Regions from separate parts of the Streptomyces sp. NPDC060209 genome, predicted to be linked through region 2. Evidence: riboswitches for the same ligand, from Rfam matches in the RefSeq annotation. Region 2 holds a riboswitch; the other holds the start of a gene.
The links. Region 2 has a riboswitch for thiamine pyrophosphate ahead of thiO (glycine oxidase ThiO). Riboswitches for the same ligand answer to the same signal wherever they lie in the genome.
Positions count from the first base shown of each region.

Region 1: it holds a riboswitch for thiamine pyrophosphate, as region 2 does, so the genes downstream of both, ACFWFI_RS16005 (thiamine ABC transporter substrate-binding protein) here and thiO (glycine oxidase ThiO) in region 2, are expected to answer to the same signal.

Region 1 covers NZ_JBHWZS010000070.1:594-8,380, reverse strand. Annotated here, with positions in the region: gene ACFWFI_RS16030 (hypothetical protein) at 1-275, shown strand, start outside; gene ACFWFI_RS16025 (LOG family protein) at 310-1,428, shown strand; gene ACFWFI_RS16020 (SRPBCC family protein) at 1,444-1,896, opposite strand; gene ACFWFI_RS16015 (ABC transporter ATP-binding protein) at 1,984-3,009, opposite strand; gene ACFWFI_RS16010 (ABC transporter permease) at 3,012-4,625, opposite strand; gene ACFWFI_RS16005 (thiamine ABC transporter substrate-binding protein) at 4,676-5,770, opposite strand; TPP riboswitch at 5,843-5,959, opposite strand; gene rlmN (dual-specificity RNA methyltransferase RlmN) at 6,037-7,143, opposite strand; gene ACFWFI_RS15995 (hypothetical protein) at 7,331-7,787, opposite strand, start outside.
Region 2 covers NZ_JBHWZS010000172.1:9,510-17,296, forward strand. Annotated here, with positions in the region: gene pknB (Stk1 family PASTA domain-containing Ser/Thr kinase) at 1-838, opposite strand, end outside; gene ACFWFI_RS27490 (thiazole synthase) at 967-1,761, opposite strand; gene thiS (sulfur carrier protein ThiS) at 1,764-2,000, opposite strand; gene thiO (glycine oxidase ThiO) at 1,997-3,208, opposite strand; TPP riboswitch at 3,206-3,318, opposite strand; gene ACFWFI_RS27505 (hypothetical protein) at 3,370-3,711, shown strand; gene ACFWFI_RS27510 (NAD(P)/FAD-dependent oxidoreductase) at 3,740-4,981, shown strand; gene ACFWFI_RS27515 (Rv2175c family DNA-binding protein) at 5,041-5,406, shown strand; gene thiE (thiamine phosphate synthase) at 5,553-6,203, shown strand; gene metF (methylenetetrahydrofolate reductase [NAD(P)H]) at 6,382-7,299, shown strand; gene ACFWFI_RS27530 (hypothetical protein) at 7,350-7,787, shown strand, end outside.

The sequences.
Region 1 (7,787 bases), on a different contig from region 2:
GCTTCGCGCTCTACACCGACGGGCCCCGCCCCTTCGGCCCGCTCACCGCGCTCGGCGCCGTACTCGTCCTCGGCTGCACCACGGCGACCCTGCTGACCACCGCGCTGGAGGCCAAGCAGGCCCGTGCCCGTACGGCCAGGACCCTGCTGCGGCTCGGCGCCCCGGCCGCGGCGCTCCGCAACGCCGCCGTCCTGCGGGCACTGGTGCTGCTGGCCGTCTTCGCCCCCCTGACCTGGGCGATCGCGGAGCTGGCGGCACTGCCTCTGACGGGGTGACCTGCGCCGCAGGGGCGGTACGTAGCATGGCGGCGTGGAGAATCCGGACGAGAACACGTACGCACCCGGCGTCGAGATCGAGACGCTCACCGCATTCGACCAGGCAGTCGCGGCCGGAACACTGGCCGGACACCGTGTCCAGTCCGTCGACCTGACGGACCGGGGCGCCGCACTGCTCGCGACCGACACCCGGGGCGCCGTCTTCCTCGGCTGCCGCATGGAGCCCCGCGCCGAGGCGAAGATACGCACGGACGGGGCCTTCGTCTTCCCGCCGGTGCCCGGCCTTCCCTTCGACCCGTACCGCGGACTGCTCTACACCCCCGACGCCCTGTACGAGGGCCTGGCGGAGGGCGGTTACGGGGCGACCCCGGACGCGCGGGCGTACGGCTGGTTCCAGAAGACCAAGGCGAACGGCGACGTCTTCGCCTCGATGCTGAGGGCGCTCCACGACGACGCGGTGTCCGACGCCCTGGACGAACACCTCGTCGGGGCCCGCGTCGTGGGTGTGATGGGCGGTCACGCGATGGCCCGCGGGTCCGAGGCGTACCGTGGCGCGGCCGTGCTCGGCGGGGAGCTGGCCCGCAGCGGTCTGACCGTGGCGACGGGCGGTGGCCCCGGTGCCATGGAGGCGGCCAACCTCGGCGCGTACGCGGCTCCGCACTCCGACGCGATGCTGCTCAAGGCCTGCGAACTCCTCGCCGCGACACCGTCGTTCGACCCGTCGGTCACCGACTGGGCGAGGGCCGCGTTCGCGGTCCGGGAGCGCTGGCCCGAAGGGGGATCCTCGGTCGCGATCCCCACGTGGTTCTACGGTCACGAGCCGCCGAACGCCTTCGCGGACCACATCGCCAAGTACTTCGCGAACGCCTTGCGCGAGGACGGGCTGCTGGCCCGCTCGACAGCCGGTGTGATCTTCCTGCCGGGCGCCGCCGGGACCGTACAGGAGATCTTCGACAACGCGACGCCGAACTACTACGAGTCCCGTTCCGCGCCCACACCGATGGTGCTGGTGAACCGCGCGCACTGGACTGAGAAGCTGCCCGCCTGGCCGCTGCTGAGCGCGCTCGCGGCGGACCGGGCCATGGAGTCCCGTATCGCGCTCGTCGACACGGTGGAGGAGGCGGCCCCGGCGCTCGCCCGGCTGACGGGCTGAACCGGACGGACTGGCTCAGCGGGCGGCGAGCCGCGCGTCGAGGGCGTCGAAGAAGGCCTCCCAGCCGTCCTCGGCCGCGGCGTACTGCTCGGGCGTGAGATTGCCGCCGCGCTGCCGGAAGACCATCTCGGTGGACTTCCGGCTCCTCTCGGTGAAGGTCACCGTGACCGTCTCGCCCTCGATGTCCGCGGGCGCGCTCCGGTCCTTCAGCGTGAAGACGAGCCGCTCCGGGGCGGACACCTCCCGGTAGACGCCGTGGAAGGGCATGTCCGCGCCGGGCACCACGATGACCAGGCTCCACTCGCCGCCCGGCCTGACATCCATCGACACCCGGTCGAGCGGTACGTCGGCGTCACCCCCGTACCAGGCGGCGAAATCCTCGGGGACCGTCCAGGCCTCGAAGACCCGGTCCCGCGGCGCCGCGACGACTCGGGTGATGTCGATGCCCTCACGCGCCGACCGCGTCATGTTTCCTGCCCCTTCCGGACGTTTCCGTCCAGGGGATCACGCCCCACGGAGAGCCGCCAGCCGGTCGTACCGGCGTTCCCGGCCGCCTCAGGCTTCCCGGGGAAGGACCACCGTCTCCGCCGGGTCGAACGTCACTCCCACGACGGCCCCCTCCTCCGGGGTGTCCCGCAGACCGCACTCCGCCTCCAGGGCCGGACCGTCGCCGGGGTGCAGGGTGACGGTGACGTGGTGGCCCCGGAAGGTGCGTGCGCCCACCGTGCAGCGCAGGCCGTCCTTCGGGCCGCCGATCCGCACGCCGCCCGGCCGCACGAGCAGCTCGCATCCGCCCTGGGGGGAGTCCTCGGGCACCGGAACCTTGCCCCAGACCGTGTCGGCGGCCGTACCCGTGACCGTGGCGTCCACCAGGTTGTCGAAGCCGAGGAAGCGGGCGACGAAGGCCGACGCGGGCTGCTGCCAGACCTCCAGCGGGGTACCCGCCTGGGCGATCCGGCCGTCGCGCATGACCACGACCCGGTCGGCGAGCGCGAACGCCTCGCCCTGGTCGTGGGTGACGGCGAGCACCGTGGTGCCCAGCCGGCCGAAGAGGGTGCGCAGTTCGACGACGAGCCGTTCGCGCAGGCTCCGGTCCAGCTGGCCCAGCGGCTCGTCCAGCATCAGCAGTTTCGGACGGGGCGCCAGGGCCCGGGCGAGCGCCACCCGCTGCTGTTCACCGCCGGACAGGGCGGCGACGGCCCGACGGCCCGCCCCCGGCAGGCCGACCAGGTCCAGGAGTTCACCGGCCCTGCGCTCGCGCTCGGCGCGGGGGACTCCGTGCATCCTCAGCCCGAAGGCGACGTTGGCTCCGACGTCCCGGTGCGGGAACAGCTGGTGGTCCTGGAACATCAGGCCGAGCCCGCGCCGGTGCACGGGCAGGGACGCCTGGTCGGCGCCGTCCAGGAGCACCCGGCCGCCGTCCAGGGGCTGAAGCCCGGCCACGGCCCGCAGCAGCGTCGACTTGCCGCTGCCGCTCGGCCCCAGCACGCAGACGATCTCGTGGTCGGCGACCTCCAGGTCCACCGCGTCCAGCGCGGTCCGCTTCCCGAACCGGACCGTGGCCGACTCCACTGCCAGCATCTCTAGAACTCCCCGGATCGGTCGGTGCGGATACGTTCGAGCAGGAGCAGCGACACCGCGCAGACGAGCATCAGAATCGTGCTGAGTGCCATCGCCTGGCCGTAGTTGAGCTCTCCGGAGCGCCCCAGCAGCCTGGCGACGGCGACCGGCAGGGTGGGATTGTCGGGTCGCGCGATGAACACGGTCGCGCCGAACTCACCGAGCGACACGGCGAAGGCGAACCCGGCGGCCACCAGCACCGCCCGCCGCACCAGCGGGAGGTCCACCTCTCGCCAGGCCCGCAGCGGCGAGGCGCCGAGCACCGCGGCGGCCTCCCGCAGCCGTTCGTCGACCGCGCGCAGGACGGGCAGCATGGTCCGTACGACGAAGGGGACGCCCACCAGTGCCTGGGCGAGCGGCACGAGGATCCAGGACGTACGCAGGTCGAGCGGCGGCTTGTCGAGGGTGATGAGGAAGCCGAAGCCGACGGTGACCGCCGACACTCCGAGCGGCAGCATCAGCAGGGCGTCGAAGCCGCGCACGAGCCTGCCGGCCCGCCGCGTCAGCGCGGCGGCCGCGAGGCCGCCGATCACGAGGGCGATGAGGGTCGCGACCAGCGCGTAACGCAGGGAGTTCCCGATGGCGTCGAGCGGCGGCACGAGGAAGGTGGAGCCGTTGGCGTCGACGGACTGCAGCGCGCGGTAGAAGTCGAATCCGTAGCCGCCGGAGGTGTCCAGGGAGCGTTCCACCAGCACGCCGAGCGGCAGCAGGATGAGCAGCAGCACGGTCAGCAGTACACCGCCGAGCAGCGCCCGCTGCCCGGCTCCGCGGGGCGGCCGGGCGGTCTGCGCCGGGTCGACGAGCTTCAGGGCCGTCTCCCGGCGCCGTACGGTCCAGGCGTGGACGGCGAGGATCCCGCCGACCGCGGCGAACTGCACCAGGGTCAGTACGGCGGCCGTCGGCAGATCGAGGAGCTGCGCGGTCTGCCGGTAGATCTCCACCTCCAGCGTGGAGTAGGCCGGACCGCCGAGGATCTGGACGACTCCGAAGGAGGTGAAGGTGAAGAGGAAGACCATGAGCGCCGCGGCCGCGACGGCGGGGGCCAGCGCGGGCAGCGTCACCCGCCGCCAGGCGGCGAGGCGTCCGGCCCCGAGCACCCGGGCGGCCTCCTCCTGGCGGGGGTCGAGCTGGGACCAGAGCCCGCCCACCGTCCGTACGACGACCGCGTAGTTGAAGAACACATGGGCGAGCAGGATCGCCCACACCGTGGTGTCGAGCCGTACGCCCCAGAGCTCGTCGAGGAACCCGCCGCGTCCCAGCAGCGCCAGGAACGCCGTGCCCACCACGACGGTCGGCAGGACGAACGGCACGGTCACCACTGCCCGCAGCAACTGCTTGCCGGGGAAGTCGAAGCGGGCGAAGACGTAGGCACCGGGCAGCGCGATCAACAGGGTGAGCACGGTCGAGGCGAGGGCCTGCCACGTGGTGAACCAGAGGACGTCGAGGATGTCCGGCCGACTCAGCACCGTGCCGATGCGGCCGAACTGCCAGACGCCGTCCGCCTTCAGCCCCCGGCCGACGATCGCGACGACCGGGTAGGCGAAGAACAGGGCGAAGAACGCGACGGGCACGGCCATGAGGCCGAGCCGCACCGCGTTCCCCCTCCACGAGGCCGAGGGCCGCGCGACTACTTCACGACGAGCGAGGACCACGACTGGACCCACTGCTCACGGTTCTTGGCGATCTTCTCCGGGGCCACCGTCGCCGGCTTGTCGACGGTCGCACCGAACTTCGTGAACAGCTCCGGCAGCTTCGCGTCCTTCACCACCGGGTTCACGAACATGTTCAGCGGCATGTCCTCCTGGAACTGCTTGCTGATCAGGAAGTCCAGCAGTGCCTTGCCGCCCGCCTCGTTCTTCGCGCCGTCCAGCAGGCCGGCGAACTCGATCTGGCGGAAGCAGGTGCCGGTGGCGACACCGGTCGGGGCCTCGGTGGGCTGCGGGTCGGCGTACAGCACCTCGACGGGCGGGCTGGAGGCGTACGAGACGACGAGCGGGCGCTCGGCCTTGGCCTTCTTTCCGCCCGCGGAGCCGGAGAACTCCTCGTTGTACGCCTGCTCCCAGCCGTCGACGACCTTGACGCCGTTGCTCTTCAGCTTCTTCCAGTAGTCCTGGTAGCCGGTCTCGCCCTGGGTGGCGACCGTGCCGAGGAGGAAGCCGAGGCCGGGCGAGGAGGTCGCGGCGTTCTCGGTGACGAGGAGGTTCTTGTACTCGGGCTTCAGCAGGTCGTCGAAGGTCTTCGGCGGGTCGAGCTTCTTGTCGGCGAAGTACTTCTTGTCGTAGTTGACGCAGATGTCGCCGGTGTCGATGGGCGTGACCCGGTGCTTCTCCTCGTCGAGCTGCGTGTCGGCCGCGACACGGTCGAGGCCCTTCGCCTCGTACGGCGTGAACAGGCCGTTGTCGAGGGCGCGGGAGAGCAGCGTGTTGTCGGCGCCGAAGAACACGTCGCCGCGGGGGGAGCCCTTGGTCAGGATCTCCTGGTTGAGGGCCGCTCCGGCGTCACCGCTCTTGAGCACCTTGACCTTGTAGCCGGTCTCCTTCGTGAACGCCTTCAGGACCGCGTCCGAGGCGTTGAAGGAGTCGTGGCTGACCAGGGTGACGGTCTTCGAGCCGGCGCCCGTGCCGTCGGACGCCTTGCCGTCGGATCCGCCGCAGCCTGCGAGCGCGGAGACGCCGAGCGCGGCGGCGAGCGCCGTCGCCGCGTACTTCGTGGTGGTCTTCATGGTGATTCCTCCTGGAGATGACCAGGAAGAGACGCGGCCCTGTCCGCTCGGCGAGCGGGCAGGGCGCAACAGCTTGAGTAAGGTCCGAACTTCCTACCCGGAATGACCCGGGCGAGGTTCAGAGGGTCTGCGGCCGACCTGTCCTCGGTGCCGCACTCTCAGCGCTGTGGCGCTCCCCTGTCGGAATATGAAGTTGATTTCCGGGCCAGGCTACACCGGCCGGATCACGCCTGACCGGCCGGATAGCGCCCGTCCTCGGAACCCTCTCAGCGCTCGGAGGCCGCCAGCTGTCCGCAGGCCCCGTCGATCTCCTGGCCGCGGGTGTCCCGGACGGTGACCGGCACGCCGTGGGCCGCGATCGCCTCGACGAAAGCCTTCTCGTCCTCGGGCCGCGAGGCGGTCCACTTGGAGCCCGGGGTCGGGTTCAGCGGGATGAGGTTGACGTGTACCCGCTTGCCCTTGAGCAGCCGGCCCAGCCGGTCGCCCCGCCATGCCTGGTCGTTGATGTCACGGATCAGCGCGTACTCGATGGAGATACGGCGGCCGGACTTCTCCGCGTACTCCCACGCGGCGTCCAGGACCTCACGGACATTCCAGCGGGTGTTCACGGGCACGAGTGTGTCGCGCAGCTCGTCGTCCGGAGCGTGCAGGGAGACCGCGAGCCGGCACTTGAAGCCCTCGTCGGCGAAGCGCAGCATCGCCGGCACCAGGCCCACCGTGGACACGGTGATCCCGCGCTGCGAGAGCCCCAGGCCGTCCGGTTCCGGATCCGTCAGCCTGCGGATCGCCCCGACCACGCGGTTGTAGTTGGCCAGCGGTTCGCCCATGCCCATGAAGACGATGTTCGACAGCCGCGCCGGCCCGCCCGGGACCTCGCCGTCGCGCAGCGCCCGCATGCCGTCCACGATCTGGTGCACGATCTCGGCCGTCGACAGGTTGCGGTCGAGGCCGGCCTGGCCGGTGGCGCAGAACGGGCAGTTCATCCCGCAGCCCGCCTGCGACGAGATGCACATGGTCACCCGGTCCGGATACCGCATGAGGACCGACTCGACGAGCGTGCCGTCGTGCAGCTTCCAGAGCGTCTTGCGGGTGGTGTCGTCGTCACAGCTGATGTGGCGTATGACCGACATCAGGTCGGGGAACATCGCCTCGGCGAGCTTGTCGCGCGAGGCGGCCGGGATGTTGGTCCACTCCGCCGGGTCGTGCGCGTACCGCGTGAAGTAGTGCTGCGACAGCTGCTTGGCGCGGAAGGGCTTCTCGCCGGTCGCGGCGACTGCTTCCTTGCGCTCGTCGGGCGTGAGGTCGGCGAGGTGCCGCGGCGGCCGCTTGGCTCCACGGGGCGCGACGAAAGTGAGTTCTCCGGGCTTAGGCATGGTTCTCCCAGTGTCGCAGACACGCCGTGGTACTCAGGGCCGCCTACGGACCGGGCGGGACGGGAGAGGCCCCTACGGTCGCCGCCGGCCTCCGTCGACGTGCGTTCCACGGCCCAGGGACGGCCCAGGTGTGCTCGGCGAGCGTGACCGATCGCACGGTGGGACCGCCCTGGCCGGCGGACGTCCCTCAACCAGGATTCCGCAGGGCGGAGCGCATGTGACGGTGGAGCTCCACGGCGCGACGGTGCATCCGGAAGATCCAGTAACAGAAGCCGGCCGTGCCGAGCGCGAAGATCAGCGGAACCGTCAGCGAGCCGGTGACGGCCCCCAGGACGATCAGGCCGACCGCGACCAGGCCCATGCAGCCCAGCCAGTACGGCAGCCACCGGCCGCCCCGTTCCATCCTCCCCAGCTGGTCGGCGACCAGCCTTCGCATGGTCGCCCGCTCCTCGGGGTCCTCCGGCACCTCACGGTGCCGGATCTTGCGGTTGAGTTCGGCGATTCCGCGCGGGTCGGTGCCGGCCGCACGGCCGGCCCTGCGGCGCTGAACGGTCACGATGCCGATGACGACGGCGGTGAAGACCGCTGTCTGGATCACCGACCAGCCGAGGGGCACATCCCGGCGGAACAGAGCGTTGGCACCC
Region 2 (7,787 bases):
GGGCCGCCCGTATCTCGCGGGACCCGGCGAGCAGGGCCACCGCGTCGGACGGGCGGGCATCGGGGTTGCGGGCGGTGGCCGCGGCCACCAGTTCGTCCAGCCCGGCGGCCAGGCCCGGGACGGCGGCGGACGGCGCGGGGACGTCCTCGTTCAGGTGCTGGTAGATGACCTGGGCCGCGGTGTCCCCGGTGTGGGGCTTGCCGCCGGTCAGCATCTCGTAGAGCACCACACCGCAGGCGTACACGTCGGACCGGGTGTCGGCCGTGCCCTGTTCGATCTGCTCCGGAGCCAGATAGGAGACCGTGCCCAGGAGCGAGCCGGTGGTGTCCGTGGCGGTTCCCACGGCGCGTACGAGGCCGAAGTCGGCGACCTTGACCCGGCCGTCGTCCCCTATCAGGACGTTCTCCGGCTTCATGTCGCGGTGGACGAAGCCCGCGCGGTGCGCGGCGCCGAGGGCGGCCAGCACCGGTTCGAGGATGTCCAGCGCGGCCCGGGGCTGCAGCGCTCCGCGCTCGCGCAGGACATCGCGCAGGGTGCATCCGGCGACGTACTCCATCGCGAGGTACACGTACGCGCCCTGGGCACCCTGGTCGAAGACGGCCACCACGTTCGGATGGGCGAGCCGGGCGACGGACTTGGCCTCGCGGATGAAGCGTTCGACGAACGCGGCGTCGGTCGCCAGCGCCGGGTGCATCACCTTGAGGGCGAGCACCCGGTCGAGCCGGGTGTCCACGGCCCGGTACACCGTGGCCATACCGCCGACGGCGATGCGCGCATCAATGCGATAGCGGCCGTCGAGCAGCTGCCCGACAAGGGGGTCCTGGAGGGTCGTGTCCACGGGGCGAGTCTACGAGCTGCCACGGACACGACGGATGGCCCAGGGTGTCCCGGGGGCCGTTCCGGTGCCGAGCCGTGACAGGGGTATGCACGTGCTGTGACCGGGAGGCCGCCGCGGGTGCCCGGACCTCAGAAGGCCGGGCGCTCCGGGTCCAGCACCGCGCGGCCCTCCGCCGGCGAGGACGCCTCGGCGAAATGGCGGCGCGGGATGCGTCCAGCCCGGTAGGCCAGGCGTCCGCCGTCCACCGCGTGCCGCATGGCCGCCGCCATCAGCTCCGGCTCCTGCGCCCGGGTCACCGCCGAGGCGAGCATCACAGCGGCACAGCCCAGCTCCATCGCCAGCGCCGCGTCCGAGGCGGTCCCGGCGCCGGCGTCGAGGATCACCGGGACCCCGGCCTGCTCGACGATCAGCTGGAAGTTGTGCGGGTTGCGGATGCCGAGCCCGGAGCCGATGGGGGAGCCCAGCGGCATGATCGCCGCGCACCCCACGTCCTGGAGCTTTCGGGCCAGAACCGGGTCGTCATTGGTGTACGGCAGGACCGTGAAACCGTCGTCGACCAGGATCTCGGCGGCGTCCAGCAGCTCGATCGGGTCGGGAAGCAGGGTCCGCTCGTCGGCCACGACCTCCAGCTTGATCCAGTCGGTGCCCAGCGCCTCCCTGGCCAGCCGGGCCGTCAGTACGGCCTCGCCGGCGGTGAAACAGCCCGCGGTGTTCGGCAGGACCTGGATGGAGAGGCGTTCCAGGACGGAGAGCACCGAACCCTGGACGGTCGGGTCGAGCCGGCGCATCGCCACGGTGGTCAGCTCGGTGCCCGAGGCGATCAGGGAGCGTTCCAGCACGTCCAGGCTGGGCGCCCCGCCCGTCCCCATGATCAGCCGGGACGAGAACGTGGCCGGACCGAGGGTGAAGAGATCGTCGGACATGGTCAGCCTCCCTGGACCGCGGTGAGGATCTCGACGCGGTCGCCGTCGGCGAGCACGGTGGCGGACCACTGGCCGCGTGGGACGACGGCCTCGTTGACCGCGGCGGCTACACCGGAGGGAGCCGTGGTCAGCGCCGCGACCAGGGTGTCCAGCGCGGTGCCGGCGGGGAGGGTGCGGTGTTCCCCGTTGACGGACAGGGAGACGTGAACAGGGACGGCGGCGGGCACGGGCTGTGTCATACGGGCTGCTCCTGCGGCGCGGGGGCGGTGTCTTCGGGGGAGGTGGTCCGAGCGGTCTCGGGGGCCGGGGCGAAGCGGCCCGGTGCGAAGGGGCGGCCCAGCTCGGGCAGCTCGCCGGTGGTCAGCACGTGGGCCATCACGTCGCCGGTGACGGGGGTCAGCAGCACCCCGTTGCGGTGGTGCCCGGTGGCGAGATGCAGGCCGGGCAGAGCCGTGGGGCCCAGCATCGGCGCGTTGTCCGGCGACGCGGGCCGCAGACCTGCCCGGGTCTCGGTCAGTGGTAGCTCGGTGATGCCCGGCATCAGCTCATGGGCGTCACGAAGCAGCTCGTACACCCCGCCCGCGGTGACCGTGGTGTCCCAGCCCAGCTCCTCGGTGGTCGCGCCGACCACCAGCTCACCGTCGGCGCGCGGGACCAGGTAGACATGGCTGCCGCGCACCACGGCCCGCACCGTCCGGCTGAGGAAGGGGGCGTACGCGGCAGGCACGGTCAGCCGCAGCACCTGCCCCTTGACCGGGCGTACCGGCGGCACGACGGCCCCGGGCAGCCCGGCGAGCCTGCCGCTGAGGCTGCCGCCGGCGAGCACCACCTGGCCGGCGGCGAGTTCCGTACCGTCCGCCAGTACGGCTCCCGTCGCACGGCCGCCCGTGACGGAGAGCCGCTGGACCCAGGCGCGGCGGAAGACCACGCCCGCCCGCTCGCACGCGGTGACCAGTGCCGAGGCCAGCCGTCGGGGATCCACCTGGTGGTCGCCGTCGACCCGCAGCCCGCCGCGCACACCCGGCGCGAGCATCGGCTCCAGGCGCCGGCACTCACGGCCGCTGAGCCACTCGGACTCCAGCCCCGAACGCTGCTGCAGCGCGTGCAGCTCCCGCAGATGCGCCCGGTCGTCGGAGTCCAGCGCGACGGAGAGGGTGCCGCAGGCGCGGAAGCCGGTCGTCTGCCCGCTCGCCTCCTCCAGCTCGGCCACGAACGCCGGATAGCGCTTGGCGGAGGCCACGTTGAGGCCCAGCAGGGTCTGTTCGCCGTAGTGGAGCTCGGTGACGGCGGCGAGCATCCCGGCCGCCACCTGGGCGGCTCCGCCGCCCGGTTCCGGATCGGCCAGCGTGGTGCGCAGGCCGTGCTGGGCCGACCGCCAGGCGGTGACCAGGCCGATGATGCCGCCTCCGACGACCAGGACGTCGGAACTGTCTGCGGAGATGCGCATGGGCGTCCAGCCCCTCCCTTCGCCGGCATGACCCGGATCAGGTTCGTACGGTCGGAGGCCGGTCAGCCTCCCTCTCAGCCCGGTGCGTCCGGACTCCCGCGAGTGCCTTACGGTGGCCAGCCTAAACCCCACCGCCCGCAGCCAGTAAGGGAGCAGTGCCCGTGGCCCGTTCGCTCGACGGACTCGTCCTCTCGCCGGTCGCCGACCAGGCCCCCGGCCAGGTCGGTACTCTCACCCGGTTCTCGTACCACGAGCGGGACGGCCGGATATGGGCCGAGTACGCGGGCGGTGACGTCGTCCGCGGTCACCTCGTCGGCACCCGGGACGCGGACACCCTGGACTTCCGCTACGTCCAGTTGAAGCAGGACGGAACGACCTCCTCCGGGCACTGCGTCTCGACCGTCACGGACCTGTCCGACGGCAGGGTCCGCCTGGACGAGACATGGGAATGGGAGTCCCAGCAGGGCAGCGGGACGAGCGTGGTGGAAGAGCTCGCGAGCTGACGGCGCATCAGATCGCTAGGGTGGACGGGTGGACGAGCAGACGCAGGACCCGGCAGCGGGAGACCGGCCGCGGGAAGTCGTGATCGTGGGCGCGGGCATGGCCGGCGTGCAGACGGCCGTGGCCCTGCGCGAACAGGGGTTCACGGGCCCGGTCACCCTGATCGGAGCCGAACCGCACCAGCCGTACGACAGGCCTCCCCTGTCCAAGGCGGTACTGCTCGGCAAGGCCGAGGACTCCGCTTTCGACGTCGACTTCGAGTCCCTGGGCATCACTCTGCGCCTGGGGCTCGATGTGGCCGGCCTGCGCGCCGAGGCGCATGAGCTGGACACCCCGGAGGGGCCCGTCGGCTACGACGTGCTGGTCCTCGCCACCGGAGCGGAACCCGTCGGACTGCCGGGTTCCGAGGGCGTGCCCGGCGTCCATCTGCTGCGAACCCTCGACGACGCCGCACGGCTGCGGCCCGTCCTGGAGCGGCAGCACGACGTGGTCGTCGTCGGAGCGGGCTGGATCGGCGCCGAGTTCGCCACCGCGGCCCGTGCCGCCGGCTGCGCGGTCACCGTCGTCGAGGCCGCCGGCCGCCCACTCGCCGGCACGATGCCCGCCGAGGTCGCCGCTCCGATGGCCGGCTGGTACGCCGAGAGCGGAGCCGAACTCCTCACCGGCGCCCGGGTCGCACGCGTCGAACAGGGCGCCGTCCACCTGGCGGACGGCCGGGTGATCCCCGCCGGGGCGGTGGTCGTGGGCATCGGTGCCCGGCCCGCGACCGCGTGGCTCGCGGGCTCGGGCATCGCACTCGGCCCGGACGGCTCGGTCACCACCGACAGCTCGCTGCGCACCTCACTGCCCGATGTCTACGCGGTGGGCGACTGCGCCTCCTTCCCCTCCGCCCGCTACGGTGAGCGGCTCCTGGTCCACCACTGGGACAACGCCCTCCAGGGGCCCCGAACGGTCGCCGCCGCCCTCGCGGACGGTGTCGTCAGGACGTACGACCCGGTGCCCTACTTCTGGTCCGAGCAGTTCGGACGCTTCGTCCAGTACGCCGGACATCACACCGGCGCCGACACGCTGCTGTGGCGGGGCGACCCCGCGGACCCGTCCTGGACGGTCTGCTGGCTGCGGCAAGGGGTCCTGGTGGCCGTGCTGGCCGTCAGCAGGCCCCGCGACCTGGCGCAGGGGCGCAAGCTCGTCGAAGCCGGGGCGCGGATCGATCCGGTGAGGGCCGCCGACTCCTCCGTCCCGCTGAAATCGACGGCGCTCCGGGGGCAGTGACGGCCACGTACGGTCGGCCCGGGTACCGACTGTCGGTCCGGGATGGCACGCTTGTCCCTGTGACCGAGATTGACGCAAAGATCGATGCTCTCGTCCCCGCATGGCTCCACCTTCCCGACATCGCGGAAATGCTCGATGTCGAGGTGACGCGCGTACGGCAGCTGGTCAAGGAAGGCCAGCTCATCGCCGTACGACGTGGTGAGAACCGCGCGCTCCAGGTGCCTGCCGCCTTCATCGACGGCGACAAGGTGGTCAAGGGTCTCGTAGGGACCCTGACGCTCCTGAGGGACGACGGCTACAACGACGAAGAGATGCTGGAATGGCTCTTCACCCCCGACCCGAGCCTGCCCGGAACCCCCGCGCAGGCCCTGAGTGAGAATCGCGGTACGGAGGTGAAGCGCCGCGCCCAGGCGCTCGCCGTCTGACCGGACGACCGTGAGTGGAGTGCGGGCCGTGGCACACGCGGCCCGCACTCCGCCGTTACCGGACTGCCGGCACGGTGATCCATCGACGTACGGGCGATTCGTCGCCGCATCAGAGATCCATCCACGCACCGACGGGGGAATTCATCATGTCCACGCCTCGCAACCAGCTCTCCGGCGCCCGGCTCTACCTGTGCACGGACGCCCGCAAGCGGCAGGGTGATCTCCCCGAGTTCCTCGACGCCGTGCTGGCCAACGGCGTGGACATCGTGCAGTTGCGGGACAAGGGCATGGAGGCGGCCGAGGAGCTCGAACACCTCGCGGTCCTCGCCGACGCCTGCAAGCGCCACGGTGCGCTCCTGGCGGTGAACGACCGGGCGGACGTCGCCCATGCGATCGGCTCCGACGTGCTGCACCTCGGGCAGGGTGATCTGCCCGTGCCCGCCGCCCGTGCCGTCATGGGCGGCGACGCGGTGATCGGCCGCTCCACCCATGCCGAGGCGGAGGTCGACGCGGCCGTCGCGGAGCCGGGGGTCGACTACTTCTGCACGGGCCCCTGCTGGCCCACCCCGACCAAGCCCGGCCGGCACGCCCCGGGCCTCGGCCTCGTGCGCTACGCCGCCTCGCTCGGCACGACGCGTCCCTGGTTCGCCATCGGCGGGATCGACGCCGGCAATCTGGACGAGGTGCTGGACGCCGGCGCACGTCGTGTCGTCGTCGTCCGGGCGATCACCGAGGCGGCGGACCCGGCAGCTGCGGCCGCGTCGCTCGCGCGGCGCATCCGGGCACGCACCGCCTGAACCGGGCGGGCTCGCACCCGCTCGGGGCGGACTGCCCGAAGCGTGTCGCAGGGGCACCGGGACGAAGCTTCGGCGTGAGCATCGGAGGGGTGTCCGAGGGGTGGACAAAATCCACCTCATTCCGGTCAATTCGCCCCCTCTGGTTGGGGTACCGCCGGGCCCTGGTTAACCTCCCAGTATGGCCCTTGGCACACCTTCCACCAGGACAGATCACGCGCGCACCGTGCGTGAGCTGCTCGCGACCGGCGAGACGTCGTTCTCGTTCGAATTCTGGGCGCCCAAGACCGAGAAGGGCGAGCGGAACCTCTGGAACGCCCTGCGCCGTGTCGAGGCCGTGGCACCGAGCTTCGTCTCCGTGACGTACGGGGCCGGGGGTTCGACCCGCGCCGGGACGGTCCGGGCGACCCAGCAGATCGCCGCGGACTCCACGCTCACACCGGTCGCGCACCTCACCGCCGTCGACCATTCGGTCGCCGAGCTGCGCAACATGGTCGGGCAGTACGCCGACGCCGGGATCCGCAACATCCTCGCGGTGCGCGGAGACCCGCCCGGCGACCCGATGGGCGAGTGGATCGAGCACCCGCAGGGCGTGCGGTACGCGGCGGATCTCGTCCGGCTGATCAAGGAAGCCGGCGATTTCTGCGTCGGCGTCGCGGCTTTTCCGGAAATGCATCCGCGGTCCGCCGACTGGGACTCCGACATCGGTCATTTCGTGGACAAGTGCCGCGCCGGTGCCGACTACGCGATCACCCAGATGTTCTTCCATCCGGAAAGCTATCTGCAGATGCGTGACCGTGTGGTCGCTGCGGGTTGCGACACCCCGGTCATTCCCGAGGTGATGCCGCTCACCAGCGTCAAGCAGCTGGAGCGATTCGCGCAGCTCAGCAACGCGTCCCTGCCTTCCTCGCTGAAAGAGCGCATCCTCGCCGCAAAGGACGACCCGGCCGCTGTACGCTCCATTGGCATCGAGTTCGCCACGGAGTTCTGCGCGAAACTGCTCTCCGAGGGTGTCCCGGGGCTGCACTTCATCACGCTCAACAACTCGACGGCGACACTCGAGATCTACGAGAATCTCGGACTGCACAAGCAGTCGTGACCGGCCGTACCCGCCACCAACCGGGGCGGTGGCCGTAGGAGGGGGCGGGCGTGGGCTGGACGGTCCTCTACATCGCATTCGGCATAGTGGCGTTGTGGCTGCTGGGCGAGGTGCTCCTGCAGTACAAGGCGCGCCTGCGCTGGCGTCTGCTCGCCTTCGCCGGTTTCCTCGGTGTGGTCCTCGGTGTTCTTATCCCCTCCGTGCTGGTGATCGTCATCGGGGCGATCGCCTTCGCGACGGGCCAGACGTATGTGACGCTCTCCTTCCGGCGGGGCTTCTCGACCGGCTGGGCCATAGGCGGCAGCCCGGGTGAGAGCCGCCGTCGCCGTGGGGCCGGGGGCCCGGCCGCTCAGGATCCCGTACTCGAGGTCTCGGGCCTGGAGTACGAGGGGGCGTCCCAGCAGGCGGAGGCCGCGCCCGCGGCGGTCTACGCACCGGAGCCGCTGCCGGACGACACCGGGCAGTACGGCATCTACACCGACCCCGCT